DNA from 2 places in the Massilia sp. IC2-476 genome. Region 2 is predicted to be linked to the other one. Evidence: predicted binding sites of a transcription regulator. Region 2 holds the regulator's gene; the other holds the start of a gene.

What was found. The regulator NrdR, encoded in region 2, represses ribonucleotide reductase genes. The targets are predictions, from matches to a motif close to CACNANATNTNGTG.
Positions count from the first base shown of each region.
Region 1: LK539_RS14530 (ribonucleoside-diphosphate reductase subunit alpha) is a predicted target of NrdR. The motif match lies at 8,110-8,123, and genes of this name have one in related genera.

Region 1 covers NZ_JAJFER010000005.1:61,843-76,242, forward strand. The annotation lists gene LK539_RS14510 (glycoside hydrolase family 5 protein) at 1-461, opposite strand, end outside; gene LK539_RS14515 (PAS domain S-box protein) at 634-3,087, shown strand; gene LK539_RS14520 (DUF4256 domain-containing protein) at 3,096-3,638, opposite strand; gene LK539_RS14525 (ribonucleotide-diphosphate reductase subunit beta) at 3,764-4,873, opposite strand; gene LK539_RS14530 (ribonucleoside-diphosphate reductase subunit alpha) at 4,970-7,906, opposite strand; gene LK539_RS14535 (sigma-54 dependent transcriptional regulator) at 8,380-9,855, opposite strand; gene LK539_RS14540 (PAS domain-containing sensor histidine kinase) at 9,883-11,535, opposite strand; gene LK539_RS14545 (PP0621 family protein) at 11,544-11,795, opposite strand; gene LK539_RS14550 (inner membrane protein YpjD) at 11,792-12,595, opposite strand; gene LK539_RS14555 (ABC transporter ATP-binding protein) at 12,807-13,622, opposite strand; gene LK539_RS14560 (ABC transporter permease) at 13,624-14,400, opposite strand, start outside.
Region 2 covers NZ_JAJFER010000003.1:122,557-136,956, reverse strand. The annotation lists gene LK539_RS09565 (EAL domain-containing protein) at 1-2,325, shown strand, start outside; gene LK539_RS09560 (pitrilysin family protein) at 2,405-5,323, shown strand; gene LK539_RS09555 (riboflavin synthase) at 5,454-6,077, opposite strand; gene ribD (bifunctional diaminohydroxyphosphoribosylaminopyrimidine deaminase/5-amino-6-(5-phosphoribosylamino)uracil reductase RibD) at 6,079-7,167, opposite strand; gene LK539_RS09545 (GspH/FimT family protein) at 7,241-7,798, opposite strand; gene LK539_RS09540 (type IV pilin protein) at 7,795-8,241, opposite strand; gene LK539_RS09530 (pilus assembly protein) at 8,238-8,921, opposite strand; gene LK539_RS09525 (PilW family protein) at 8,929-9,864, opposite strand; gene pilV (type IV pilus modification protein PilV) at 9,861-10,379, opposite strand; gene nrdR (transcriptional regulator NrdR) at 10,493-10,951, opposite strand; gene glyA (serine hydroxymethyltransferase) at 10,998-12,245, opposite strand; ZMP/ZTP riboswitch at 12,345-12,461, opposite strand; gene LK539_RS09505 (SDR family oxidoreductase) at 12,597-13,343, shown strand; gene ybgC (tol-pal system-associated acyl-CoA thioesterase) at 13,571-13,975, shown strand; gene tolQ (protein TolQ) at 14,003-14,400, shown strand, end outside.

The DNA.
Region 1 (14,400 bases), on a different contig from region 2:
CAGGCATCCGGGCGCAGGCTGCCGGGCTTCTTTTCTTCTTCGACCACCGTGTGGATGAAGGGGATGCGCACCAGGTTGACGCCAAAGGCGGCCAGGCGGTCCCAGTCCTGGCTCGTCATCCAGTTGTCGCGAAAGAGCCTCATCAGGCGCTCGCGCTCGGGGTAGCCGAAACGCCGGTCCAGGGTCGCCTCCAGCTTGCACTGGTCGTCGATGCCGTTGCTGCCCTGCCCCATCATCCAGAACTCGTTGATCAGCCAGTTGCCGAGGTTGGCGCCCCTCAAGACGATGGGCTTGCCGTCCGCCGTGACCCAGCGGGCGCCCTGGGCGCGGACCATCTGGCCGGGCTCCGCGATCCTGGCGCCGGCCTGGGCCGCCGTCGCCGGCATCGAGGCCGCGAGTATCGCCACCAGCATGGCGCGCGCCGCGCCGGGTCCGATTTGCCTGCTCCTGCGCAAATGCATCCTTGCCTCCTGCTCTCAGCTGTTCACTGGAAACGTTCCCATCTCATCTGAAAGCATAGCATCCGGCGGCCCTGCCATGGTGGATTTGCTGCGCCCCGGTATCGCGTGTCGGGCCAGGCAGGCGAACGCTATAATGCTCAAAAACTGTTCAAAAGATATGGCGCTGAGATCAATGCAAGCAGACGAGCCGGGCAAAGAATCCTTGCATGCCGAGCTCGCCCGCTACCGGTTCATTACCGGACTCGACGACGCCATCCGCCTGCTCACCGATCCCGAGCAGATCGCCGGCACCGCCGCGCGCCTGCTGGGCGAACACCTTGGCGCGGACCGCTGCGCCTATGCCTATGTCAGCGAAGACGAAGGCAGCTTCACCCTGACGGGCAACTACACCAATGGCCTGGACAGCATCGTCGGACGCTACCAATTGGCGGCCTTCGGCGCCGCATTCACACGCCTGAACTGCGCCGGCCTGCCCTATGTCGTCACGGATGCCGAGGTCGATGAACGCGTCAGCGACGTACTGCAGGCCTACCGCGACACCGGCATCCGCGCAGTCATCTCCGTCCCCGTGATTAAGGGCAAGCGCTGGGTGGCGGGCATGGCCCTGCACCAGTCGCAGCCGCGCGAGTGGCAGGAACATGACATCAGGCTGCTGGAGGCGGTCGCGAACCGCTGCTGGGAATCGATCGAGCGCAGCCGCATCGCCATCGAGCTGCGCGCGGCCGAGGAGCGCGTGCGCAGCAGCCACGATTACCTGCGCCTGCTGGTCGACTGCACCGAAGAAGGCTTTTATTCGGTCGACCGCGACGGCGTTACGATCATGTGCAACGCGGCCTTCCTCAAGATGCTGGGATTCCGGCATGAGGACGAAGCCATCGGCAAGAAGCTGCACGATGTGATCCACCACTCGCACCCGGACGGCTCGCATTACTGCGTCGCGGACTGCCCGATCTACCGCGCCGCCCAGTTCGGGGTGCCAGCCGTAATCGAGGACGAACTGTTCTTCCGGCTGGACGGTTCCAGCTTCCCCGTCGAGTACCGTGCCCGCCCGGTGTGGCGCGACGGACAACTGGAGGGCGCGGTCTGCACCTTTGTCGACCTGACCCAGCGCCGGCGCACCGAAGACGCGCTGCGCAAGAGCGAGATCCACCTGCAGTCGGTGTTCCACCAGAGCGCGGCCGGCATCTGCGAAACCGACCTGGGAGGACGTATCCTGCAGGTCAACGACCGTTATTGCGAGATCCTGGGACGCACGCGCGAAGAGCTGCTCGCGATCCGCATGCAGGACATCACGCATCCCGACGACCTGGCCCAGAACGTCCCGTTGTTCAAGCGCGCGGTCGCCACCGGCGAGGCCTTCGAGATCGAAAAGCGCTACCTCCGTCCGGACGGCAGCTTTATCTGGGTCAGCAATACGGTAAGTCTGATCCGCGTCCCCGGCGGCCCCGCCGTCGACAGCATCCTTGCGGTCTGCATCGACATCAGCAAGCGCAAGCGCGCCGAGGAAGCCTTGCGCGAAGCCGACCGCCGCAAGGACGAATTCCTGGCCATGCTGGCGCATGAGCTACGCAACCCGATGGCCCCGATCCGCGCCGCCGCCGACCTGCTCGAGACAAGAGAGCTGCCTCCCGAACAGCGCCGCCGCACCAGCCAGATCATCTCACGCCAGGTGCGGCACATGACCGGCCTGGTGGACGACCTACTGGATGTCTCGCGCGTGACACGCGGGCGGGTGGAGCTGCAGAAGACCCGGCTGGACGCGAAGCAGGTCATCGCCGACGCCATCGAACAGACCCGCCCGCTGATGGAAGCCAAGCGCCATCGGCTGGTGGTGGAACTGGCATCCGATGCCGCCCAGGTGCTGGGCGACCACAAGCGCCTGGTGCAGGTGCTGAGCAATCTGCTCAATAACGCGGCCAAGTACACGCCCGCGGGCGGGCGTATCACCGTGACGATGGGAACGAGCGATGCGCAGGTGCTGCTGGAAGTGGCCGACAACGGCATCGGTATCGCGCCCGAACTGCAGGGACGCGTGTTCGACCTGTTCGCCCAGGCCGATCGCAGCGTCGACCGTTCGCAGGGCGGCCTCGGCATCGGCTTGGCCCTGGTGAAAAGCCTGGTGGACCTGCATGGCGGCAGCGTCATTTGCCGCAGCGAAGGCGAAGGCCAGGGCAGCCGCTTCATCGTCACCCTGCCGCGTGCCGCCAGACAGGAAGCGCCTGTGCGGGCGCAGGAAGAAGCAGTGCCGGCGGTGCCGGCGGGCAGGCGGCGCACCCTGGTAGTCGACGACAACGTCGATGCGGCGCAGATGCTGGGCATGTGCCTGGAAGCGGCAGGCCACGAAGTCATGCTCGAATACAGTCCGTTGCCGGCGCTCGAGCGGGCTAGACTCGTGCGCCCCGAGATCTGCATCCTCGACATCGGCTTGCCCGGGATCGACGGCAACGAGCTGGCGCGCCGCCTGCGGGCGCAGCCGGAAACCAGCGGAGCGACCCTGATCGCCCTGACGGGATACGGGCAGGAGCAGGACCGCTGCAGCGCCTTGGCGGCGGGCTTCGACCACCACCTGGTCAAGCCGGTCGCGGCGCCCGAGTTGCTGGCGCTGGTCGCCAAGGCGTCGCGCTAGCGCCGGCTTTACACGCTCAGCAGGCCGCGTAAACCGCGCGCCGCATAATAGGACTCGGCGCCGTTGTGGTACACGAACACCCTGCCGTAGCGGCGGTCGCAGAACAGCGCACCACCCAGCTTGCGCACCTCCGGCGGGGTGGCGATCCAGCTGGAAGTCTTGCGGTCGAATTCGCCCAGCGTCTGCAGGTGGCGGTACTGCTCTTCGGTCAGCAGCGTGACGCCCATGCCTGAGGCCACCTCTTCGGCGCTGCTGCGTGGCTTGTTTTCCTTGCGTGCTTCCAAGGCGGCGTGGTCGTAGCAGATGCTGCGCCGGCCGCTTGGCGACTCGGGCGAGCAGTCGCAGAAGCTGATGCTTCCACTGGCCTCGTCATGCGCGATGACGTCCGGTTCGCCGCCGGTGGCTTCCATCTCCGCCAGCGCAGCCAGTGCCGCCGGATGGCGGGCCAGCCTGTCCTCCACCAGGGACCAGGACAGCCCCGGGTGGCGGTGCATGTGCTGGTCGAAGCGCGTCTTCAGTGTCTGGAGCAGTTCGTCCTGTTGCTGGCGCATGGCTGGCGTCCTCCCGTGGTTGGCAGCGGTGTGGAACGCAACCTTAGCACAGCCGTGGACGAGGAAAGAAAAAACCCGGCTGCCATCGCTGGCAGCCGGGTTTCAGGACGCATGGGCGGGAAGAATCAGTCCCAGCTCAGGGCGCCGCCGGTCTGGTACTCGGTCACGCGCGTCTCGAAGAAGTTACGTTCCTTCTTCAGGTCGATCATTTCGCTCATCCACGGGAACGGGTTCTCTTCGTTCGGGAACAGCGGATCCAGGCCGATCTGCACGGCGCGGCGGTTGGCGATGAAGCGCAGGTAGCCCTTGAACATCGGGGCGTTCAGGCCCAGCACGCCGCGCGGCATGGTGTCTTCGGCGTAGCGGTACTCGAGGTCGACGGCCTGCAGGAACAGGGCCTTCAGCTCTTCGCGGAAGGCCGGGGTCCACAGTTGCGGGTTTTCCATCTTGATCGTGTTGATCAGGTCGATGCCGAAGTTCACGTGCATCGACTCGTCGCGCAGGATGTACTGGTACTGCTCGGCGGCGCCGGTCATCTTGTTCTGGCGGCCCAGCGCCAGGATCTGGGTGAAGCCGACGTAGAAGAACAGGCCTTCCATCAGGCAGGCGAACACGATGATCGATTTCAGCAGCTTCTGGTCGTTTTCCAGGGTGCCGGTCTTGAAGTCCGGGTCGGTCAGCACGTTGATGAACGGGATCAGAAACTGGTCCTTGTCGTGGATCGACTCGATCTCGTTGTAGGCGTTGAAGATTTCGCGCTCGTCCAGGCCCAGCGACTCGACGATGTACTGGTAGGCGTGGGTGTGGATCGCCTCTTCGAACGCCTGGCGCAGCAGGTACTGGCGGCATTCCGGCGCCGTGATGTGGCGGTAGGTGCCCAGCACGATGTTGTTGGCGGCCAGCGAGTCGGCGGTCACGAAGAAGCCGAGGTTGCGCTTGACCAGGCGGCGCTCGTCTTCCGACAGGCCGTTCGGGCTCTTCCACAGCTCGATGTCGCGCTGCATGTTCACTTCCTGCGGCATCCAGTGGTTCGCGCAGCCGGCCAGGTACTTGTCCCAAGCCCACTTGTACTTGAACGGCACCAGCTGGTTGACGTCGGTCTGGCCGTTGATGATGCGTTTGTCGTCGGCGTTGACGCGCTTGGCGACTTCGGCGGCGGCAGGCGCGGCGTCGCCGGTGGCTTGCGGTGCGCGGGGGGCTGGTGCGGTGGTTTGTTCGTCGTCCCAAGAGAGCATGGTGTGTTCCTTCTTTCGTGGCCTCCTCTACGTGGGGCCGTTAACTATTCAACGGTGTAAACCGGCGTCTCTGCCGGCTTACACCTCAATTGCCGATTACTGGCAGGCTTCGCACTCGTCGAAGCCGGCGTCGCCCGGACGCAGGTAGCAGGCGGCGCCTTCCACGATTTCCGCGCTGGCCGCTGCAGGTGCTGCCGGGGCTGCTGCCACCGGGCCGTTCGCTGCCGGCGCTGCATGGCCGCCCACCAGGCCGCCCGAGACCGGGACCGCGTTCAGGGCGCCGGTGCGGGTGGTCGACTTCTCCATGTGCGTCGCAGCGATGGTGCGCAGGTAGTAGGTGGTCTTCAGGCCGCGCAGCCATGCCAGTTTATACGTCTCGTCCAGCTTCTTGCCCGAGGCGCCGGCCATGTAGATGTTCAGCGACTGGGCCTGGTCGATCCACTTCTGGCGGCGCGAGGCGGCTTCCACCAGCCACTTCGGCTCGACTTCGAACGCGGTGGCGTAGATGTCGCGCAGGTCTTGCGGCACGCGGTCGATCTTGCTCAGCGAACCGTCGAAGTACTTCAGGTCGGCGATCATGACTTCGTCCCACAGGTCGCGTGCCTTCAGGTCGCGCACCAGGTACGAGTTGATCTCGGTGAATTCGCCCGACAGGTTCGACTTCACGTACAGGTTCTGGAAGGTCGGCTCGATGCAGGCCGATACGCCAATGATGTTCGAGATGGTCGCGGTCGGGGCGATCGCCACGCAGTTCGAGTTACGCATGCCGAACTGCTTGATGCGCTCGCGCACCACACTCCAGTCCATCGATTCGCTGGTGTCCTGCTCCAGGTAGCCGCCGCGTTCTTCGGCCAGCAGCTTGATCGAGTCCTGCGGCAGGATGCCGCGGTCCCACAGTGAGCCGGTGTACGACTCGTAGCGACCGCGTTCTTCGGCCAGCTCGGTCGAGGCCAGGTAGGCGTAGTAGCAGACGGCTTCCATCGACTTGTCGGCGAATTCGACCGCTTTGTCTGAGGCGAAGGGCACGCGCATCATGTGCAGGCAGTCCTGGTGACCCATGATGCCCATGCCGACCGGGCGGTGGCGCATGTTCGAGTTGCGCGCCTTGTCCACGGCGTAGTAGTTGATGTCGATGACGTTGTCCAGCATGCGCATCGCGGTGCGGATGGTCTTCTGCAGCTTGGCGTGATCCAGGCCCTCGCCTTTCATGTGCTGCGGCAGGTTCACTGAGCCCAGGTTGCAGACCGCGATCTCGTCGGCGCTGGTGTTCAGGGTGATCTCGGTGCACAGGTTCGACGAGTGCACGACGCCGATGTGCTGCTGCGGCGAGCGGATGTTGCACGGATCCTTGAAGGTGATCCACGGGTGGCCGGTCTCGAACAGCATCGACAGCATCTTGCGCCACAGGTCGAGCGCTTCGACCTTCTTGTACACGGTCATTTCACCGCGTGCGGCCTTGGCTTCGTAGGCGACATACGCTTCTTCAAAGGCCTTGCCGACCTTGTCGTGCAGGTCCGGGGTCTCGCTCGGCGAGAACAGGCTCCAGTGGCCCTTCTCCATCACGCGCTTCATGAACAGGTCCGGAATCCAGTTCGCGGTGTTCATGTCGTGGGTGCGGCGGCGGTCGTCGCCGGTGTTCTTGCGCAGGTCGAGGAATTCCTCGATGTCCATGTGCCAGGTTTCCAGGTAGGCGCAGACTGCGCCCTTGCGCTTGCCGCCCTGGTTCACCGCCACGGCGGTGTCGTTCACCACTTTCAGGAACGGGACCACGCCCTGCGACTTGCCGTTGGTGCCCTTGATGCGCGAACCGAGCGCGCGCACCGGGGTCCAGTCGTTGCCCAGGCCGCCGGCGAACTTCGACAGCAGCGCGTTTTCCTTGATGGCGTCGTAGATGCCTTCCAGGTCGTCGCCGACGGTGGTCAGGTAGCACGAGGACAGCTGCGAGCGGCGGGTGCCCGAGTTGAACAGGGTCGGGGTCGAGCTCATGAAGTCGAACGACGACAGGAGGTTGTAGAACTCGATGGCGCGCGCTTCGCGGTCGTCTTCACGCAGGGCCAGGCCCATCGCGACGCGCATGTAGAAGGCCTGCGGCATCTCGATGCGGGTTTCGCGCACGTGCAGGAAGTAGCGGTCGTACAGGGTCTGCAGGCCGATGTAGCCGAACTGCAGGTCGCGGTCGGCGACCAGGGCCTTGGCCAGGCGCTCGAGGTCATACTTGCCCAGTTCTTCGTCCAGCAGCTCGTTCTCGATGCCCTTGGCGATGTATTTCGGGAAGTAGGTGATGTACTCCGCGGCGGCGCCGGCCTGCGGCACTTCGTGGCCGAAGACTTCCTTGCGGATGGTGTGCAGCAGGATGCGCGCGGTGACCTGGCTGTAAGCCGGGTCGGTTTCCATCAGCGCGCGTGCAGCCAGGATGGCCGACTTGTGCAGTTCTTCGACCGGCACGCCGTCGTACAGGTTCTTCAGGGTCTCGGCGACGATGGCGTCGGCATCGACGTGCTTTTCCAGGCCCGAGCAGGCGGCGTTCACGAGGGCGTGGACGTCGTTGATGTCCAGCGGACGGCGCTCGCCGCCGTCGACCACATTGATCTGCGGTGCGGCCACGGCGGTGCCCCCCAGGGCTTCCTTGGCGGCCTTGCGCTCTTCCATGCGCTTGGCGCGGTACAGCACGTATTCGCGCGCGACGTCATGCTCGCCCGAGCGCATCAGCGACAGTTCGACCTGGTCCTGCACGTCTTCGATGTGGAAGGTGCCGCCGTTCGGCTGGCGGCGCACCAGCGCGGCCACCACGTTGTTGGTCAGCTGTTCCACCAGCTCGCGGATGCGGGCCGATGCCGCGCCCTGGCCGCCGGCGACGGCGAGGAAGGCCTTGGTCATCGCGACCGAGATCTTGTGCGGCTCGAACGCGACCACGGCGCCGTTGCGGCGGATGACGCGATAGTCACCGCGTGCGGCGATTTCCGCAGGGGTGGCCGTGGACGACGCACCGGTGGTGACGTGCGGATTGATCGAAATGTCTTGTGCTGTTTGCATTGGGCCTCCAGTGGGCAGCCGTACCTGCCGTCGTTGGTCTTGGCCGGCTTGTCAGGCCGACAAAATTTAAGCAAAGCGATACCCCGCCAGCTGGAGCACTTCACTGGCAACCAGTACGCAGGGTTCGAAAATCGCTGATGAATCAGGAGCTTGCGGAGCAAGCTTCAAGTCGAACTTAAATATAGTTGCCTTTCGTCTACTACCACTATATCTAGTGTTCGATCTTGATATGAGACTAATTGTAGTACCTGACCCAAGTCACGGCAAGTGAAGAACTTCGCAATTTTTTCTGTTTTTTTTGGTGCATGGGCTTGACAAGCAAGCGTGGCCGGAATGGCGGGGATTCTGACGTGAGCGAGTACTAACGTCGCGAAATCGTGCTGCATAAAGCGTAGTCAGGGCGAGGGGCGATGCATCATTCTTGTGCATTCTGCACTGGCGAAAAGACAACATGATGACATGTGCAACGCGCGTCAAGCGCTGTCGTCGGGCGCCACGATCTCCAGCTTCTGCATCTGGTAGCGCAGCTGGCGCACGCTGATGCCGAGCAGGCTGGCGGCCTGGGTGCGGTTGAACTGGGTTTGCTGCAGGGCGCGCTGGATGATGTCGCGCTCGACCTGGCTTAGGTACTCGGGCAGGTTGCCGGGCAGGCCGTTCGGTCCCAGCATGTCCTGGCCGGGCATGGCCGGCCCGGGTGGCGGGGCCGGGGTCGATAGCGGCAGCGGCTCCGGTTGCGGCTCCGGCGCGGCGGGTGCAGGCGCCGGCGCCGCGGCCATTGGTTCGCGCGCCGAGGCTTCACCCGGCCGCGCCGCCTTCAGCGACAGGTCGCCGACTTCGATCACGCCGTCGTCGGCAAAGGCCAGCGCCCGCTCCAGCACATTCTCCAGTTCGCGGATATTCCCCGGGAAGGAATACGCGCGCAGCGCGTCCAGCACGCCCGGTCCCAGCGAGGCCTGGCCCGGTCCGGCCAGGCGCGCCAGGATCGCATCCACCAGCGGCGCCAGGTCGTCGATGCGCTCGCGCAGCGGCGGCAGCGACAGTTCGATCACGTTCAGGCGGTAGAACAGGTCTTGCCGGAACCGGCCCTGCTCGACGCAGCGCGCCAGGTCCTGGTGGGTGGCGCTGATGATGCGCACGTCCACCGGTTCTTCATTGGCGTCGCCAATCTTGCGCACGCGCCGCTCCTGGATCGCGCGCAGCAGCTTGACCTGCATCGGCAGCGGTAGGTCGGCCACTTCGTCCAGCATCAGGGTGCCGCCATTGGCGGCCTGGAAGAAGCCGTCGCGCTCCTCGGAGGCGCCGGTAAAGGCGCCCTTGCGGTAGCCGAAGAATTCCGCTTCCATCAGCGTCTCGGGGATGGCGCCGCAGTTCACCGCAACGAAAGGCTTGCCGGCGCGCGAACTCTGGGCGTGGATTTCGCGCGCGGCCAGTTCCTTGCCGCTGCCCGATTCGCCGGTAATCGAGATCGGCGCGTTGGATCGCGCCAGCCGGCCGATCTGGGCGCGCAGCGCCTCCATCGCGGCCGACCTGCCGATCATGCGCGAGCTAGATGCCGCCCCGTCCACCGGCGCCGCCGGCGCATCGAGGAGCTTGAGGGCCGAGCGCACCATCACGCGCAGGGCGTCGAGCGCCACCGGCTTGGAGATGTAGTCAAACGCGCCAGCCTTGAGCGCCACCACCGCGTTCTCGGCGCTGCCGTAGGCGGTGATGACCGCGATCGGGGTGCCCTTGCCGGAGGCGCTCACTTCGCGCACCAGCTCCAGCCCGAGGCCGTCGGGCAGGCGCATGTCGGTCAGGATCAGGGCGTAGTCGTGCTCCTCGACCAGTGCGCGCGCCTGGCGCAGCGTGGCGGCGCTGTCGACGTCCAGCCCCATCTTGAGCAGGGTGATCTCCAGCAGTTCGCGCAGGTCGGCTTCGTCGTCGACCACGAGGATGCGGGGTGCGGTCATGGTGTTCTCTATTTATATAGTGGCGCGCTAGGCCGGCTGCGAAAAGCTGATCACGAAGCGTCCGCTCGCGCGGCGCGGTCCGCTACCCGCCGCATCGAAGCGGTATTCATAGTCCAGCTTCGCGTCATTGTTCAGGCACAGCTCGCGCGCCAGGTACAGGCCCAGGCCCGTGCCCTTGCTCGAGGTCGTGTAAAAGGGCTCGAACAGGTGGGCGCGCACTTCCGGCGTGATGCCCGGGCCGTCGTCCTGAACATGCAGCTCGATGCGGCCGGCGGCGTCGCGCGCCGGGAAGATGCGGATGCTGCCCGGCTTTTTGCTGGCATAGCGCACCGCGTTACCCAGCAGGTTGAGCAGCACTTCGTGCAGGTGCAGCGGGTCGAAGCGCACCGCGCTCGGCCCGGCGTCGCCCAGATGGACTATATCATCGCTCAGGCCATGGGTTTCGCAGAATTCGGCTTTCAGCTCGGTAAGAAAATCGGCCAGCTGCAGCGGCTCGCTGTTCGGCTGCACCTTGCGCGACAGCTGCAGGATGTCCTCGACCATGCGGTTAACGCGCGCCACGTTGTCGCCCACGATCTTCAGCAGGCGCACTTCGGCCGGGCCGTGCAGGTCTTCGGCCAGCAGCGCGGTGGCGTGGCCGATCGCCGACAGCGGGTTGCGCACCTCGTGCGCGATGCTGGCGGTGAGGCGCCCCATCGAGGCCAGCTTGAGTTGCTGCGCCTGGTTCTCGATGGCGCTGACATCCTGCATGAACACCACGCTGCGGCCGAGCTCTCTGCCTGCCGTGTCGACCCGCGCGAAGCGCAGCTTCAGGTGGACTGGCTGGTCGCGCCGGCCACGCAGGGGACCGGCGTCTTCCTGGTAGGGCTTGACGGTGACGAAGGCCGCGCCTTCGATCGGGGCGCGCAGCCAGGCGCCGAACGCCTGGGCCATCGGCTCCAGTCCCGGCGCCTCGTCCAGCCGGAAGCCGGCCGCCTCCCCTTCCAGTCCCAGCATGCGCCGGGCCGCCGGGTTGCCGGTAAACACCGCGCTGTCGTCGCCGGCCACCAGGATGCCGTCGCCGACGTCGGCGATGACGATGCCGTTGATCGCCTGCTGGATGCGCAGGTCGGCGCCGCGCTGGGCGGCCAGTTCTTCCTGCTTGATCAGGCGCGCCGCCAGGCGGTTCACCAGCAGCGCGCCGGCGAAGAAGGCGGCGCCGTACAGGCCGGCCTGCATCAGGGGCGGCTGCCGGTCCTGCATGAAAACCTGCCAGATGGACTCCAGCAGCAGGAACATCGTCGCGACCGCGCTCGAAAACAGCGCCAGCGTCAGCGGCGCCAGGATGGCGGCGCCGGCGAGCGGGAACAGGTACAGGATCGCCAGGCCGCTGCGCATGCCGCCGGTTTCCAGGTAGAGCAGCGAGATCACCACCAGGTCGACCGCGATCTGGCAACCCAGCTGCAGCGCGAAGCGGCGCCGCCCCCAGGTAGCGAAGGCGCCGAACACCAGCGCCGCCGCCAGGTAGAACAGGCAGATGCGGGTGTTGACGGCATCCAGGCGCAGGCCGTCGCCGGTGACGCTCAGGCCCAGGTAGAGCAGCAGTACCAGCGCGATGACGATGCGGGTGATGGTAAAGGTCTGGAGCGAGCGCCACAGGGTCGTGCGCGCTTCGCGGGACAGCACCGCTGGGGACGACATCGGCCGGCTTACTGCGGCGGCAGGCGCACGTGGCCCGGCGAGCAGTAGTCGTGGCCGTCGGCCTGCACCGCTTCCGACGCGGGGAAGTGGATGCCGCAGTGGGCGCACTGGGTCATGCTTTCGATTTGCGCAGCGGGCTTGTGTGCGCGCGGCTCGTCATCCAGGGGCGGCTGCTGGCGCGCCGCCAGGCCCTTGAGCTTGGCACGGATGGCCAGCACGACCAGGCCGACCAGCAGGATCCAGAACAGGACGCGGCTCATGCGACGCCCCTGTGCAGGACGACTTCGAGCACGAAGCGGCTGCCGACGTAGGCCAGCGCCAGGGTGGCGAAGCCCGCCAGCGTGAAGCGCAGGGCGGTCTTGCCGCGCCAGCCTTGCCAGCGGCGGCCAGCCAGCAGCGCCGCGAACAGCAGCCAGGACAGCAGCGCGAACACGCTCTTGTGGTCGAAGCGCAGGGCGCGGCCGAACAGCTGCTCGGAAAAGACTACGCCCGACAGCACTGTAAGGCTGAGCAGGATGAAGCCGATCCAGATCACGCGGAACAGCAGCTTTTCCATGGTGAGCAGCGCCGGCAGCTGGTCCAGCGCGCTGCCCAGCCAGCCGCCGCCGGCGGTGCGCGTGTGCAGGCGCGCCTCCTGCAGGGCCATCAGCACGGCGTGGAAGGCGGCGATGGTGAGGGTGCTGTAGGCCAGCACGGCAACCAGCACGTGCCAGCCAAAGGCGGGCGTCTGGCCGTTCAGGGCCAGCAGGCTGCCCGGGAAGATCACCGGCAGCAGCGCGGCCACGCAAGCAAAGGGCATCACCAGGCGGCGCATGCCGTCCAGGGCGAAGTTGCGGTTTTCCAGCCAGTAGGCGGCCACCGAGACCCACAGCGCGCTGGAGAGCATGATGGCGAAGCCGACCCGCAGCCGGCCGGGCGCGACCACGTCGAGCGCGAGCGCAGCGCCATGCACCGCCCAGGCCACGGCGGTGACGCCTGAGATGACAGCGCCCCGGCGCGACGGCAGCAGGGCGCACACCGCGTACAGCAGGGCCGCGGCGAGGAAGAGGGAGTTCTGCATAATAAGAGTCTACACCATCGACCAGTGGTGGTGGATAGCCCCTCTTTCGCTGCCGGAGCTTGCTGGGGTGGCTGATCACGCTAAATTGGATTCCGGCCTTCGCCGGAATGACGGTTTCACGTTTAGCGGTACAAAAGTTGTCATCGTTAACGTATGCACGTCGTTCCGGCGAAGGCCGGAACCTAATTTTCGTAGGTCAGCCACCACAGCATCAATCCACCGCCGCCATCCGCATCTCCTCCGTATGATGCCGCTGCTGCTCCTCCATCACCATTACCCCCAGCTCGCGCTTGAGCGCATTGAACTCGCTGGAGGCCGGGTCGCGCATGCGCGGCAGGTCGACCAGCAGGTCGCGCTTGACCGTGCCCGGGCGGTAGGTCATCACCACGATGCGGTCGGCCAGGTAGATGGCTTCTTCAATGCTGTGGGTGACGAACAGGATGGTCTTGTTCAGGCCCGACCAGATGCGCAGCAGCTCTTCCTGCAGGTTGCGGCGGGTGAGCGCGTCGAGGGCGCCGAAGGGTTCGTCCATCAGCATGATGGGCGAATCCAGCGCCAGCACGCGCGCGATCGCCACCCGCTGGCGCATGCCGCCCGACAGGTCCTTGGGAAAGCGCTGGCGGAAGTCCGACAGCGACAGCATCGCCAGCAGCTCGCCCACCCGGTCGCGGATCGCCGCCTTGCCGACACCCTTGATGTGCAGGCCGAAGGCGATGTTGTCCTCCACCGTCATCCAGGGAAACAGCGCATATTCCTGGAACACCATGCCGCGGTCCGGCCCCGGCGCCTTGACGGGCCTGGCGTCGACCGTGATCGTCCCGCTGCTCGGTAGCGAAAAGCCCGCCACCGCGTTGAGCAGGGTCGACTTGCCGCAGCCCGAAGGCCCGAGCAGGCAGGTGAACTGGCCGTGCGGGATCTCCAGGTGGATGTCCTGCAGCGCGGTGACGGTGCGCCCGCCCGTCTCGAAGATCTTGTTGACGCCCGCGATGCGGATGTGGGGCGCCAGGTTGGAGGTCGGTGCATTCATGTCAGTGCTCCAGGCCGCGGTGCCAGCGCAGCAGGTGATTGTTCAGGCGGTTCATGGCGACGTCGATCAGGAGGCCGAGCATGCCGATGGTGATCATCCCGGCGATGATCTTGTCGGACCAGAAGTACTCGCGCGCTTCCAGGATGCGGAAACCCAGTCCGTTGTTCACGGCGATCATCTCGGAGACGATCACCACGATGAAGGCGGTGCCGATCCCGATCCGCACGCCCGACAGGATGTAGGGCACGGCGGCCGGCAGGATCACGCGCAGGAACATGGTGACCCCGCCCGCTCCCAGGTTGCGCGCCGCGCGCAGGTAGATGCCGTCCACGTGGCGCACCCCGGCGATGGTGTTCATCAGGACCGGGAAGAACGCACCCAGCGCGATCAGGAACACGGCCGGCGGGTTGCCGAGCCCGAACCACAGGATGGCCAGCGGGATGTAGGCGATCGGAGGGATCGGACGCAGGATCTGCACCAGGGGGTTTATCCACGCGTACACGATGCGGCTTGCTCCCATCGCCAGTCCCAGCGGCAGCGCCAGCCCGGCGCCGATGGCGAAGCCCACCACCACCCGCACCATGCTGGTCCAGATGTCCACCGGCAGCTCGCCCGACAGCGCCCACGCCAGCCAGCCACCCTCCGTGTAGGCATCGAACGGCACCAGCGGCAGCAGGTAGGCCACCCACTTGCGCCATACGTCCAGCGGCGCCGGCAGCACCTGCGGGTTGACCCAGCCGTTCATGGCCACCCACTGCCACAGGGCGATGGCCAGCAC
Region 2 (14,400 bases):
GCCGAACTGGGCGTCATCGAAGGCGCCCCGCCGCTGCCGGTGCCCCAGCTGGCGGCGGAGGGCGACCGCGCCCTGCCCTTCGACCTGGGCGCGCGCCTGGCCGAACTGGAGCGCATGTGCCTGTCGCTGATCGGCGAACGCCGGGTCGAGACCCTGGCAGCCTCCTTCCTCGACGCCGCCCGCCGCGTGCTGCACGCCGACTGCGCCGCCCTGTGCCTGCTCGACCGCGGCGAGCGCAATGTGCGCCACCTCGACACCTGGACCCTCGACCCGGCCCTGCTTGCCTCGCACGCCCTCGACGAATCGCATCTGCCGGGCATGCTGCTGCGTGCCCGCGCGCCGCTGCGCCTGGCGGCCGGCGACGCCATGCTCGACAGCATGCCGTCCTGCCACCCGCCCATGGGAAGTTTCCTCGGCCTGCAGGTGCACGACCTGCAGCATCCGCACGGCTGGCTGTACTGCGCGCGCCGCCCTGGCGCCCCCGCCTTCACCGACGAAGAGGAACGCTGGGCCACGGCCCTGGCGGCCCAGCTGGCGGTGGCCTATGAAAACCTGAACCTGTACGACGTGGTCCAGCGCCACGCGGCCCAGCTGCAGCTGGAAGCCCTGGCCCGCGCCGACGCCGACAAGGCCCTGCGCGAGAGCGAGCACCGGCTCGAGCTGGCGCGCCAGGTGTTCGACAGCACCCAGGAAGGCATCATGATGACCGATGCCGACGCCAACATCGTCGCCGTCAATCCCGCGTTCGAGCAGATCACCGGCTACCGCGAATCGGAAGTGCTGGGACTGAGCCCGCGCATGCTGCGCTCGGGACGGCATGACGCCACCTTCTACCGCGACATGTGGCACTGCCTGGAAAAGGATGGCCAGTGGCGCGGCGAAATCTGGAACCGCCGCAAGAACGGCGAAGTCTACCCGGAACGCACCAGCATCAGCGCGGTGCGCGACGAAGCGGGCAAGCTGACCGCCTACGTATCGGTCTCCACCGACCTGTCGGCCCTGAAGGCGGCGCACCACCAGCTCGACTTCCTGTCGAACCACGACGCCCTCACGCTGCTGCCCAACCGTTCCCTGTTCAACGACCGCCTGCAGCAGGCGATCGCGGCCGCGCGCCAGGGCGATGGCCAGCTGGCACTCCTTCTGTTTAACGTCGACCGCCTGTCCCGCATCAACGACAGCCTCGGCCACGCGGCCGGCGACGCCGTGCTGCGCGAGGTGGCGCAGCGGGTGGGCGACATCGCCGGCCCGACCGACACCCTGGCGCGCCTGTCGGGCGACGAATTCGTCCTGCTGCTCACCAGCTGCGACGACAACGAGGACATCATCCTGGCCGCGCGCCGCCTGATCGACGCCATCGCCCGCCCCTTCGTGCTGGGCGGGCACGACGTAGTGGTCACCGGCAGCGTCGGCATCAGCATCTTCCCGCGCGACGGCAATGCGCCGGGCGACCTGCTGAAGGCGGCCGACGCGGCCCTGGGCGACATGAAGAAATCGGGGCGCAACGGCTTCCGCTTCTTCAAGGGCGAGATGAACGCCCAGGCGCTGCGCTGGCTGGCGCTGGAAACCCGCCTGCGGCGCGCCATCGAGCGCGACGAACTGGCCCTCCACTACCAGCCGCAAATTTCACGCATCGACGGCAGCGTGGTGGGGATGGAAGCGCTGCTGCGCTGGCGCAGCGAGGAGATGGGCTCGGTGTCGCCGGGCGACTTCATCCCGCTTGCCGAAGACACCGGCCTGATCCACCCGATCGGCGAATGGGTGATCCGCCAGGCCTGCTTCCAGAACAAGGCCTGGCAAAACGCCGGCCTGCCGCCCGTGAAGATGGCCGTCAACGTCTCGGCCAACCAGTTCAAGGCCGGTTCAGTCAGCAGCATGGTGCGCAAGGCCCTGCTGGAGAGCGGGCTGGCGCCGCGCTACCTGGAGGTGGAGTTGACCGAAAGCGTGATGCTGGGCGACAGCGCCGTGGCCGAGGCCCAGATGGCCGAGCTGCGCGCCATGGGGGTGTCGCTGTCGCTGGACGACTTCGGCACCGGCTATTCATCGCTCGGCTACCTGTCGCGCTTCCCGCTCGACAAGCTCAAGATCGACCAGACCTTTGTTCGCAACATCACCACCGAGCAGCGCAGCGCGGCAATCGCCCAGGCCACCATCGCGCTGGCCCAGGGCCTGTCGCTGTCGGTGGTGGCCGAAGGGGTGGAGACGATCGGCCAGCGCGACTTCCTGGGCCTGATCGGCTGCGACGTGATGCAGGGCTACCTGTACAGCCGCCCGGTGCCGTCGCACGAGATGGCCCAGCTGCTGGCCAAGGGCCGCGTTGCCGTGTGACACATACATACGTAATACCACAACATTTTCGACGGGCATGCGCGGTAGAATGCGTGCTCATCCCCTGATTGGATCTTCGATGAGCAAGAATTCCCTGCGCGGCCTCTGCCTGGCCGCGCTGCTGTGTGTGCAGCCGCTGGCCGCCGTTGCCGCCCCTGCCGCAAGGAGCGCCGCCAAGCCTGTCGCCGCGCCTGCGCACAACGCGCCCCTGCGCCTGGACGCCGCGATTCCCGTCGGCCCACAGGTCAAGGTGGGCAAGCTGGCCAATGGCCTGACCTATTACATTCAGCGCAATGCGCGCCCGGAACGCAAGCTCGAGCTGCGCCTGGTGGTCAAGGCCGGTTCCATCCTCGAGGACGAGGACCAGCGCGGCCTGGCCCACTTCGTCGAGCACATGGCCTTCAACGGCTCGACCAACTTCCGCAAGCACGAGCTGGTGTCCTATTTGCAGACCATCGGCGTCGGCTTCGGCGCCGACCTGAACGCCTATACCTCGTTCGACGAGACCGTCTACATCCTGCCGATCCCGACCGACAAGCCGGAGCACGTGACGAAGGCCTTCCAGGTGCTGGAAGACTGGGCCCATGGCGTCAGCTTCAACCCGGAAGACATTGACAAGGAACGCGGCATCATCCTGGAAGAACTGCGCCTCGGTAAAGGCGCCTCGGACCGCATGAGCAAGCAGATCATGCCGGCCATCTTCAACGGTTCGAAATACGCGGAGCGCCTGCCGATCGGCACCGAGGACGTCCTGCGCAACTTCCAGCCCGAAGCCCTGACCCGCTTCTACCGCGACTGGTACCGTCCCGACCTGATGGCGGTGGTGGTGGTCGGCGACATCGACCCGCAACACGCCGAAAAGCTGGTCAAGGCCCATTTCGCCCACCTCAAGAACCCGCAACCGGCGCGTCCGCGCCCCTATGCCGAGATCCCGGCGCGCCAGGCCACCGAGGCCCTGGTCGTCACCGACCAGGAAGCGACCGGCAACGCGGTGCTGATCCGCTATCCGGTGCAGCCGGTGGTCGAAGCGGGCACCATCCGCGCCTACCGCGACGACCTGGTGCAATCGCTGTTCGCCAGCATGCTCAACCAGCGCCTGCAGGAACTGTCGCAGCTGCCGGAACCGCCCTTCATGGGCGCCAGCAGCTCGCTCGGCAAGCTGACCCCGCGCTACCGCTCCTACAACGCCTCGGCCGCCATCGGCGCGCGCGGCGCCGAAGTGGCGCTCACCGCCCTGGTCGAGGAAAACGAGCGCGCGCGCCGCTTCGGCTTCAGCGCGGGCGAACTCGAGCGCGTCAAGAAAAACCTGATGCGCAACTACGAGCAGGCCTGGAACGAGCGCGCCAAGAGCGATTCGGGCACCTATGCGGCCGAGTACATCCGCAACTTCCTGCAGCAGGAAGCGATTCCCGGCATCGACACCGAATACCGCTACGTCAGGGAGCTGGTCCCTGGCATCACCCTGGACGAAGTCAACGCCTATGCGCGCCGCACGATTCCCGCGGATTCGGGCAAGCTGGTACTGTACACGGGCGTGACCCGTCCCGACACACCACAGGGCCAGCAGCTGCTCGCCGCGGTGGCCACGGCCCAGCGCGCCGAACTGCGTCCGCACGACGAAAAAGCGGTGGCGGCGCGCCTGATGGAGCACCCGCCCGCGCCTGGGCGCATCGTGGCCGAATCGCACGACAAGGCGCTCGGACTGACGCGTCTGGAACTGTCGAACGGCGTCAAGGTGATCCTCAAGGCGACCGATTTCCGCAACGACCAGGTCATGATGAGCGCGGCGCGCTTCGGCGGCCAGAGCCTGTTCGGCGACAAGGACGTGCTGAACGCGCGCTTCGCCAACGCGATCGTGGCCAGCATGGGCGTCAGGGACTTCACGCCGCTCGACATGCGCAAGATCCTGGCTGGCAAGGCGGCCCAGGTGAACGTCGGCCTGGCCAACTACACCGACGTGGTGGTGGGCGCATCCGGCGCGACCGACATCGAGACCATGCTGCAGCTGACCTGGCTGAAGTTCAACGGCGTGCGGCGCGACGAAGACCTGTTCAAGTCCTATGTCGGCAAGCAGGCCGAGCAGGCGCGCAACCAGACCACGCAGCCCGGCGCGCGCTTCGGCGATGCGGTCATGTCGGCCCTGTACAACAACCACCCGCGCGCACCGCGCACCCTGAAGGCGGAAGAGTACGAGCAGATCGACCTCGACCGCAGCATCGAGATCTTCCGCCAGCGCTTTTCCAGCGCGAAGGACCTGACCTTCATCCTGGTCGGCAGCTTTGATACGGCCACGATCAAGCCGCTGCTGGCGACCTACCTGGGCAGCCTGCCGACCCCGGACCTGACCGTGGCCTACCGCGACGTCGGCCTGCGTCCGGCCACGGGCGTGGTCAAGCGCGAGGTGCGCAGCGGTTCCGAGCCGAAGAGCACGGTCTCGCTGACCTTTACCGGCGTGGCCGAGTTCAGCGAAGCCGAGCAACTGCGCCTGTCGGCCCTGCTCGAGGTGGTCAACCTGCGCATCATCGACGTGCTTCGCGAAAAGATGGCCCTGATCTACGGCGGCGGCGCCTCGGGCGTGCTGAGCAAGATCCCCTACGGGAACTACTCGATCGGCGTCACCCTGCCGACCGGGCCGGAACACGTGGACAAGGTGATTGCCACGACCTTCGAGGAGATCAAGCGCCTGCAGAAGGAAGGACCGATTGCTGAAGACCTGGAAAAGGTCAAGAGCAACTGGATCCAGAACCACCGCCGCTCGCTGCGCGAGAACGGCTACTGGCTGGGGCACCTGCAGACGGCGTTGAGCGAAGGGACCGACCCGGGCGCGATCCTGCAGGTCGAGAAGCAGGTGCAGGCCTTGACGGCGGAAGACATCAAGGTCGCGGCACGGCGCTATTTCAACGAGATGAACTACGTGCAGGTGGTGCTCAATCCCGAGACGCAGGGGACGACGGCGGTAGCGGCGTCGAACGCCAAGGCCACCGCGCCGGGTGGTTGACCGTAGGGTGGGCGGCTCGTGCTCTGGTTCACCGGACCAGAGCACCCCACGCCGTTATAGCGGCAGCAAGATCACCTGGCGCGACACGAACCCGATAACAATCACCGCGTGGGCGGGAAACCCGCCCACCCTACTTCGCCGAGAGCATGCGCTCCACGTAACGCGCAATCAGGTCGATCTCCAGGTTCACCTGCGATCCCGCCTTCAGGTGCTTGAGGGTAGTGACCTCGATCGTGTGGGGAATCAGGTTGATCGAGAAGCGGCATACCTTGCCGCCTTCGGTCTGGATATCCTCGACGCGGTTCACCGTCAGCGACACGCCATTCACCACCACCGAGCCTTTATAGGCCAGGAACTTGGCCAGGTCTTGCGGCGCATCGATGATCAGTTCGCGCGATTCGCCCACCGGTTCGAAGCTGTGCACGGTGCCGAGGCCGTCGACGTGGCCGGACACCAGGTGGCCGCCCAGGCGCTCGGCCAGGGTCAGTGCCTTTTCCAGGTTGACTTCGCCGGGCGCTTCCAATCCGACGGTCTTGCTCAGGCTCTCGCGCGAGACGTCCACGGTGAAGCTGCTGTCGGTCTTGTCCACCACGGTCATGCAGGCGCCGTTGATCGCGATCGAGTCGCCCAGCGCCACGTCCGCCAGTCCCAGCGGGCCGGCATCGACTTGCAGGCGCACGCCGGCAAACGAGCCGCCTTCGAGCGGCTTGACCGATGTGATGTTGCCGACGGCGGCGACGATTCCAGTAAACATATTATTCCTCAGTGTTGATTGTCGATTGGGCGAACCTGGCCAGGATGCGGATGTCGTCGCCGACCCGCGCCAGGTCGTGGAAGCGCAGCTGGCGCTTGTCGGACAGGCGCGCCAGCGGCGGCAGCTCGAACATGCCCTGCCCCGGTCCGATCAGGCTGGGCGCCAGGTAGACCAGCAGCTCGTCGACGCAGCCTTCGCGCACCATCGAGGCATTCAGCTTGGAGCCGGCCTCGACGTGGACCTCGTTGATCTCGCGCCGGCCCAGTTCCTGCATCAGGGCCGGCAGATCGACCTTGCCGCGCGCATTCGGCAGCACAATGACTTCGTGGCCTGCCGCGCGCAGCGCCGCACTCTTCTCGGGCTGCTCGGCCGCGGTCACGATCCAGCACGGCGCGCCCTGCAGGATGCGGGCGTCCAGCGCGATCTCGAGCCGGCTGTCGACGATCACGCGGCGCGGCGGCAAGGGCGTCTCGATGCCGCGCACGGTCAGCTGCGGATCGTCGGCCTTGATGGTGCCGATGCCGGTCACGATCGCCTGGGCGCGGGCGCGCCAGGCGTGGCCGTCGGCGCGTGCGTCCGGCCCCGTGATCCACTGGCTCTCGCCGCCGGCCAGCGCGGTGGCGCCGTCCAGGCTGGCGGCCACCTTCAGGCGCACCCAGGGAAGGCCGCGGCGCATGCGCGAAAAGAAGCCGATGTTGAGCTCGTAGGCCTGCTCGGCCAGCACGCCCGAGCTGACGGCGATGCCGGCCGCTTCGAGCTGGGCCAGGCCGCGTCCGGCCACCAGCGGGTTGGGATCGGTCATCGCCGCCACCACGCGCCCGATGCCGGCCTGCACCAGCGCATTCGAACACGGCGGCGTGCGGCCGTAGTGGCTGCAAGGTTCGAGCGTGACATAGGCCGTGGCGCCGCGCACATCGTTGCCGCGCGCCGCGGCATCGCGCATGGCCTGGATCTCGGCATGCGCCTGTCCGGCCGGCTGGGTGTGGCCGGCGCCGATGACGACGCCGTCGCGCACGATCACGCAGCCGATGCGCGGATTGGGCGCCGTGATGAACATGCCCTTTGCCGCCCAGGCGAGGGCCAGCGCCATGCCGTCGGTATCGTTGAGAATGCTTGCGCTGTCGTGTGCCACTCTGTTGTCCGCTGTTGGGTTCGCCCGGCCGCTAGGGCGGGGCTTCGGCCCCGTCACAGCCATCGTCGCGCGCGGGATTGCACAGCCGCGCACGCCCGAGCATGTTGATTTTAATACGCCGGATATGCCCGCCATGAAACAGCGACAGCGTACCGAGCCGGGAGGCGCCGCTGTTGCTGTCGCTGCAGCTGCGCCCGGCGCCATTGTAGGCGATGTACTGCGGCGGCGCAGGCTGGGTGAAGGAAAAGTCGATCTGCACGCCGCGTGGCAGCGGGCCGTGGACCGCGACCAGCTCGTCTGGCGGTCCCAATTCGCCGTCGCCGTCGCGGTCGACGAAGACGGTCCATCCTTGGGTCCAGTCGCTGCCCGCCGCGTCGCGCGGCGCCAGCTTGACCCGCTCGCCCCTGGCGATGGCCTGGGCGCGGGTGTGCAGGATGGCGTCCAGCAATTCGCTGGAGGCGGCCTTGATCTGCTGGTGCGTCACCAGGGCATGCAGGTCAGGCGCCGCCGCCGCGAAGGCCACGGCGGCGATCGCCAGCACCACCGCCAGCTCGGCCAGCGTGGCGCCGCGAGCGGAAGCGCCGCTCATGGCCAGCAGCGCGGCCCGGCGCCGCTCGCACCCTGCGCGCCGCTGCTGTCGAGGCTCAATACGCCGCAGTCCGGATCGCTGAAATCCGTGTCGACCCGGGCCGTCCCCGGCTGGGCCCGCAGTTCGATGCACTGGCGGATGTCCTGGCCTTCGCAGGCGCGCCCCTCGAGCTCGTAGGCGCTGTCCTCGGGACGCGTACCGAGCCACCAGCGGAACTGGCCGCTGTCGCCTTGTTCCGCTGATGACGAGAAGGCGACATAGGTGTGGTGCAGCGCGCGGTACTGTTCCTGGCGCTGCATGGCCTCGACCAGCGCCAGCTGGGCCTCGACGCGGCGGGTCCTGAGCACGTGCTGAGCGTAGCTGGGATAGGCGACCGCCGCCATGATGCCGACGATCGCCAGCACGATCATCAGCTCGACCAGCGTGAATCCGCGCGGCTTCATCGCCCCTCCTGCCAGTTGCTGATTTCGCGCCAGCCCACGCGAACCCCGGGCCCGCCGGGCGTGCCGGGGGCGCCAGGCTCCGCGACCGCTTGTGCAGGCTCGGCCGGCGGACCGGCGGGGAGCAGCTTGCGGTAATAGGCCTGCACCGCCACCTGGGTCGTGTCGACGCTGCCGAAGCCGAGCGCGGAAATCCGGTACAGCAGCACCTCTGGCGTGGAAGGCATGCGTTCGATGAGGTAGCGCGGCGCCTGCACCGCCAGTGCGCCTTCGCCAACGGGAATCTGCGCGCCCGTGAAGCTGCCGAGGGCGACGGAAGGCCCGGCGGCGTCGGCAAGCGCGGCGAAGATGTCGGCAGCGTCCGCCGCCTGTGCGCACAGGCCGTCGTAGGGAGCGCCGCCGCGGCAGCCCTCGCTGAACGCCGCGGCCGTGGCGTTAGCAAGCGCCGCGGCGCGCGCCGACGCGGGATCGGCGCCGCCTTCGATATCGTGCTCGGCGTCGACCAGCGCGGCCATGGCGCCGCTCAGCGCCAGCATGCGGTCGCGCTCGTGGCCGGCGGCGCGTGCGCCGTTGATCGCGGTGCGCGCGGCCGCAATGCTGGTCATCAGGATCGCCAGCATCAGCAACAGGGCCGTGAGCAGCGCCATGCCACGCTGCGCCCCGTTCGACTGAGGAGTAGCCATGCCGCCCTCACCTGGTGCGCGCCGGCAGCGCGACCGTGGTGCCGAACACCTTGCGGTAGCGCGCCGCGTGGCCGGCAGACAGCGCCGCCTCCATCAGGTGGGTGCCGGCATCCTCGCTGCCGGCCAGTTCGCCGTAGGCCTGGCCGAACAGGTCGTAGACGGCGTCGGACGCCGTCTCCAGCGGGCTGGCCGCTCCCTGCAGCAGCAGCGCCACGCGCACGCTCGCCACCTGCTTCCAGTGGGTGCGCCGGCGCCGTTCCACGTCGCGTTCGGCCTGGGTGTCGCCTGCCAGGGCCAGGCCGGCGTCGAGTTCCTCAAGCGCCGTGGCATTGACGTAGCGCTCGGGCGTGCCGTCGGCGTCGGTATCGAGTCCGTACAAGACCTGGAAGCTGTCGACCTTGCCCACCACTGCATCGGCCGACCAGGCGCTCGCGCCGCGGTACTTGCAGCGCAATTCCGCCTCGCCCTGCGCGTTGCGGGCGACGTAGAAGATGCTCCAGCCTTCCTGGTCGCGGTGCACGCTGAAACCGGCGCAGTCGAGCGTGGTGCCGTCGCCGTTCGGCGCGGCGCCCGTTCCCGGGAAGCGCACCGCCAGCACGTCGCTGCCATTGACCGCGTCCGGCAGCGCATTGTCGAGGGCGAATCCGGTCTTGCTCAGGCTGTGCGCGTCCAGGCCCGCCAGGTTGGCGGGCGCGCTCGGATCCGGCCCCGTGTTGTGGCCTTCCCAGTCGGCTGCGGCGGACTGCCGTATTGCGCGTGCGATTGCTTCCAGCGCGTAGCGGCCGGCGTCGTCCATGGCGGCCGTCTCCACCTGCGCGGCAAATGCGCGGTTGGCCCAGATGAACAGGCTGGCCGCCGCCAGCAGCACGCACAGGCCGATCGTCATGGCCACCAGCAGCTCGGCCAGCGACATGCCGCGCTGCCGCAGCGTACGCGGCTTCACTGCAGCACTCGCACGAAACCGGGCGCGTCCCCGGTGCCCTGCCAACCCAGTTTCACCACCGGCAGCGCGCCGGCAGTGCCGTCGCAGCTCCAGCGCCAGCGGCCGACCGCGCTGTCCCAGGGAGATGCATCGCGGCAGACTTCGATGCGCCCGCGTGGGAACTGCGCGTGCAGGGCCTGGCGGATTTCGTGCAGGTCGAACTCGGCCAGCTGGGCCGGGGTGCAACTGCTGGCGCCGAAACAGCTGGCGCCGGGCGCGGGCAGGCCATCCCCTGCATCATAGGCAAAGTCGAGATAGGGATTGGCGTCGTCCGGCAGGCCGGACATGGCGGGATTGAGCTGCATGCGCGCGGCCAGCGAGGCCGCCAGCTGGGCCGCATCGGACAGCAGCGCCGACTGCTGGCGCGTACGTTCCGCGGTCAGCTGGGTAGCGCCGGCGCCGACAATGCCGACCGCCAGCACGAACAAGGCGACCAGCACCTCGACCAGGGTAAAGCCAGGACTCTGCACCCGCACGACCAGCTCCCGTAAAAACGATGAGCTGCGAAGTTATCAGGCGTGCATGAGCCAGCCATGAGCTGGCGCAATCGAAAACAGCAACAGGTTCGTAATCGCGCTCGTGTGCGCGATTACTTGCGCGGCTGGCCGACTTCGGCGATCGCTTCCTGGAACTCGGCCAGGTCTTCGAAATTCTTGTAGACCGAGGCGAAGCGGATATAGGCGATCTTGTCGAGACGCTTGAGTTCCTGCATCACCAGCTCGCCCACGTAGCCGGTGTCCACCTCGCGGCGGCCGCTGGTCAGGAGCTTTTCTTCGATGGTGGCGACGGCGGTGTCGATCGCCTCGGCGGCGACGGGACGCTTGCGCAGGGCCAGCATCAAGCTGCCACGCAGCTTGTTGGACGAGAACTCGGTGCGGCTGCCGTTCTTCTTGACGATGATCGGCATCGACAGTTCGATGCGTTCGTAGGTGGTGAAGCGCTTGTCGCACTTCGCGCAGCGCCGGCGCCGGCGAATGGCATCCCCTTCCTCGGACACGCGGGTGTCGAGGACCTGGGTATCTTCATGCTGGCAGAAGGGACATTTCATGGCGCCGTGCTGAGAATGGGGCCGCTAGCCTGCGGCCCCGGGTTGCTTACTTCGCGTAGACCGGATACTTGTCGGTCAGCTTCTTGACTTCACCCTTCACGCGCTCGATGGTCGCGGCGTCGTGCGGGTTGTCCAGCACGTCGGCGATCAGGTGGCCGACCTTGACCGCGTCTTCTTCCTTGAAGCCGCGGGTGGTGAAGGCCGGGCTGCCGAGGCGGATGCCCGAGGTGACGAAAGGCTTCTGGGGGTCGTTCGGAATGCCGTTCTTGTTGCAGGTCATGTGGGCCTGGCCGAGGATCGCTTCCGCTTCCTTGCCGGTGAGGCCTTTCGAACGCAGGTCGACCAGCATCACGTGCGACTCGGTACGGCCCGACACGATGCGCAGGCCGCGCTCGGTCAGGGTGTTGGCCAGGGCGCTGGCGTTCTTGACCACCTGCTTCTGGTATTCCTTGAACTCCGGCGACAGCGCCTCCTTGAAGGCGACGGCCTTGCCCGCGATCACGTGCATCAGCGGACCACCCTGGATGCCCGGGAAAATCGCCGAATTGATCTGCTTTTCGTACTCGGCCTTCATCAGGATGATGCCGCCGCGCGGGCCGCGCAGCGACTTGTGGGTGGTCGAGGTGACGAAGTCGGCGTGCGGCACCGGGTTCGGATATTCGCCGGCGGCGATCAGGCCGGCGTAGTGGGCCATGTCGACCATGAAGTAGGCGCCGACTTCCTTGGCGATGCGGGCGAAACGCTCGAAGTCGATGCGCAGGGCAAAGGCGGAGGCGCCGGCGATGATCATCTTCGGCTTGTGCTCGCGGGCCAGAGCTTCCATGGCGTCGTAGTCGATGTCTTCCTGCTCGGTCAGGCCGTAGGAGACGACGTTGAACCACTTGCCCGACATGTTCAGGGCCATGCCATGGGTCAGGTGGCCGCCTTCGGCCAGCGACATGCCCATGATGGTGTCGCCCGGCTTCAGCATGGCGAAGAACACGCCCTGGTTGGCCTGCGAACCCGAGTTCGGCTGCACGTTGGCGGCTTCAGCGCCGAACAGTTGCTTCAGGCGGTCGATCGCCAGCTGCTCGGCGACGTCGACGTATTCGCAGCCGCCGTAGTAGCGCTTGCCCGGATAGCCTTCGGCATACTTGTTGGTCAGCTGCGAGCCCTGCGCTTCCATCACGGCCGGCGAGGTGTAGTTCTCCGAGGCGATCAGTTCGATGTGGTCTTGCTGGCGAACGTTTTCCTTCTGGATGGCATCCCACAGTTCCGGGTCGATATTGGCAAGCGTATGATCTTTGGCAAACATGTAAAACTCCAATCGAGAGAAATACCAGGCAACGGGCAGCGCGTCATGCGGCGGGACCGACAGGCGCACAGGCAGCCCGCAGTACGTCACGTACCAGTTGGTGGCTGCCCAGGCGAACGGCGAGTGGCATCTCACGTTCCCCGGTGGGTGTCCACCTTTTGCCGTGCGCATCGCAAACTCCAGGCGCACGGTGTTTCGCCAGTTACGTGAGACGTAAACTGAGAAGATTGTATGTGATCCAAGGCGCTTAGGGCAAGGAAACTGCTGTCTTCTTAACAAGCTTGCGGGTCCCAGCGGACTTGTGGCCATTTCGGCTACAATTTTCCATTCCTCCGCCCTTCGAGAGCAACCATGATCGTCTTCATTACCGGCGCGTCGGCCGGCTTCGGCGCCGCGATGGCGCGTGTCTTTGTCCGCAACGGCCACCGCGCTATCCTGGCGGCGCGCCGCACCGAGCGCATCGAAGAGCTGGCGCGCGAACTGGGCGATGCCGCCCTCCCCATCACGCTGGACGTCACCAGCCGCGCCTCCATCGAGGCCGCGCTCGCCGGGCTGCCGGAAGGCTGGCGCGACATCGACGTGCTCATCAACAATGCCGGCCTGGCCCTGAACACCAAACCGGCGCACGAAGTGCCGCTGGAAGACTGGGACACCATGATCGCCACCAACTGCCAGGGCCTGGTGACCATGACCCGCGCCGTGCTGCCCGCCATGGTGGCGCGCGCCAGCGGCCTGGTGATCAACCTCGGCTCGGTGGCTGGCCACTACCCCTACCCGGGCGGCAATGTGTACGGCGCGACCAAGGCCTTCGTGGAGCAGTTCACCCTCAACCTGCGCGCCGACCTGGTCGGCACCGGCGTGCGTGCTACCAACCTGGCGCCGGGCTTGTGCGGCGGCACCGAGTTCTCGAACGTGCGCTTCAAGGGCGACGACGCGGCCGCGGCCAAGGTCTACGAGGGCACCGTGCCCCTCACCGCGGAGGACATCGCGAACACCGCCTACTGGATCGCGACCCTGCCGCCGCACGTGAACGTCAACAGCATCGAGCTGATGCCGACCTGCCAGGGCTTCTCGCCGTTCACGATCAAGCGCAGCTGAAGCCACCCTCTATGCATATTGCAGGCATGTAACGAGCGCTCGGCAGTTGTGAGAAAGTGTTACAGTAATTGGTCTTTCGGCCATGTTTCACGTCTACTACTGCCGCACTGTAGCTGCCTTTACCGAGAGGCACGCCCGTCTTTTCCTCTCTCATATGTACGCAAGCGTACATAAGGAGGGGAAAAATCGCGTAAAATGTTTCCTATTTACACTTAATGGCAGGGGAAATGCCTTCAGCATTTGACTGGACAGTCAGGGTCTACTACGAAGATACCGACGCCGGTGGCATCGTGTTTTACGCTAACTACCTGAAGTTCTTCGAACGGGCGCGCACCGAATGGCTGCGCGCGGCCGGCGTCGGCCAGCAGGAATTGCTGGACACCGACCGTGCTGCCTTTGTCGTCAAGAGCGTTTCCCTGGACTACCACCAGCCTGCCCGCCTCGACGACGTGCTGACCATCCGCACCACGGTCGAGAAGCTGGGGCGCGCGTCGGTCCAGTTCGCCCAGGAAGCGTGGAAAGGCGAGCTGCTGCTGACCAGCGCCAGCGTCAAGGTCGGCTGCGTCGACCTTGCCACCATGCGTCCGCGTTCGCTGCCCGAGCATGCTGCTGATAAAATGCGCGCCGCATAAAGATAAACAGACAACAGAACCCAACCGATGACCGCGACCCAAGACCTTTCGTTTATTACGCTGATCGCCAACGCACACTTCCTGGTGCAGCTGATCATGGCCCTGTTGCTGATCCTGTCGGTCGTGAGCTGGACCTACATCTTCCGCAAGGTGTTCGCGCTGCGTTCCGCACGTAGCCAGACCGAACAGTTCGAACGCAGCTTCTGGGCCGGCGGCAACCTGCATACCCTGCACCAGAGCGCCAGCAGCCAGCGCGACCAGAGCGGTCCGCTGGCCCGCATTTTTGAGGCCGGCATGGGCGAATTCATCAAGGGCAAGCAGGCTGCGCGCGACGCCATGGACATGGGTCCGGTGCTCGACGGCGCCCGCCGCGCCATGCGCGCCGCCTTCCAGCGCGAACTCGACGCCCTCGACATCCACCTGAA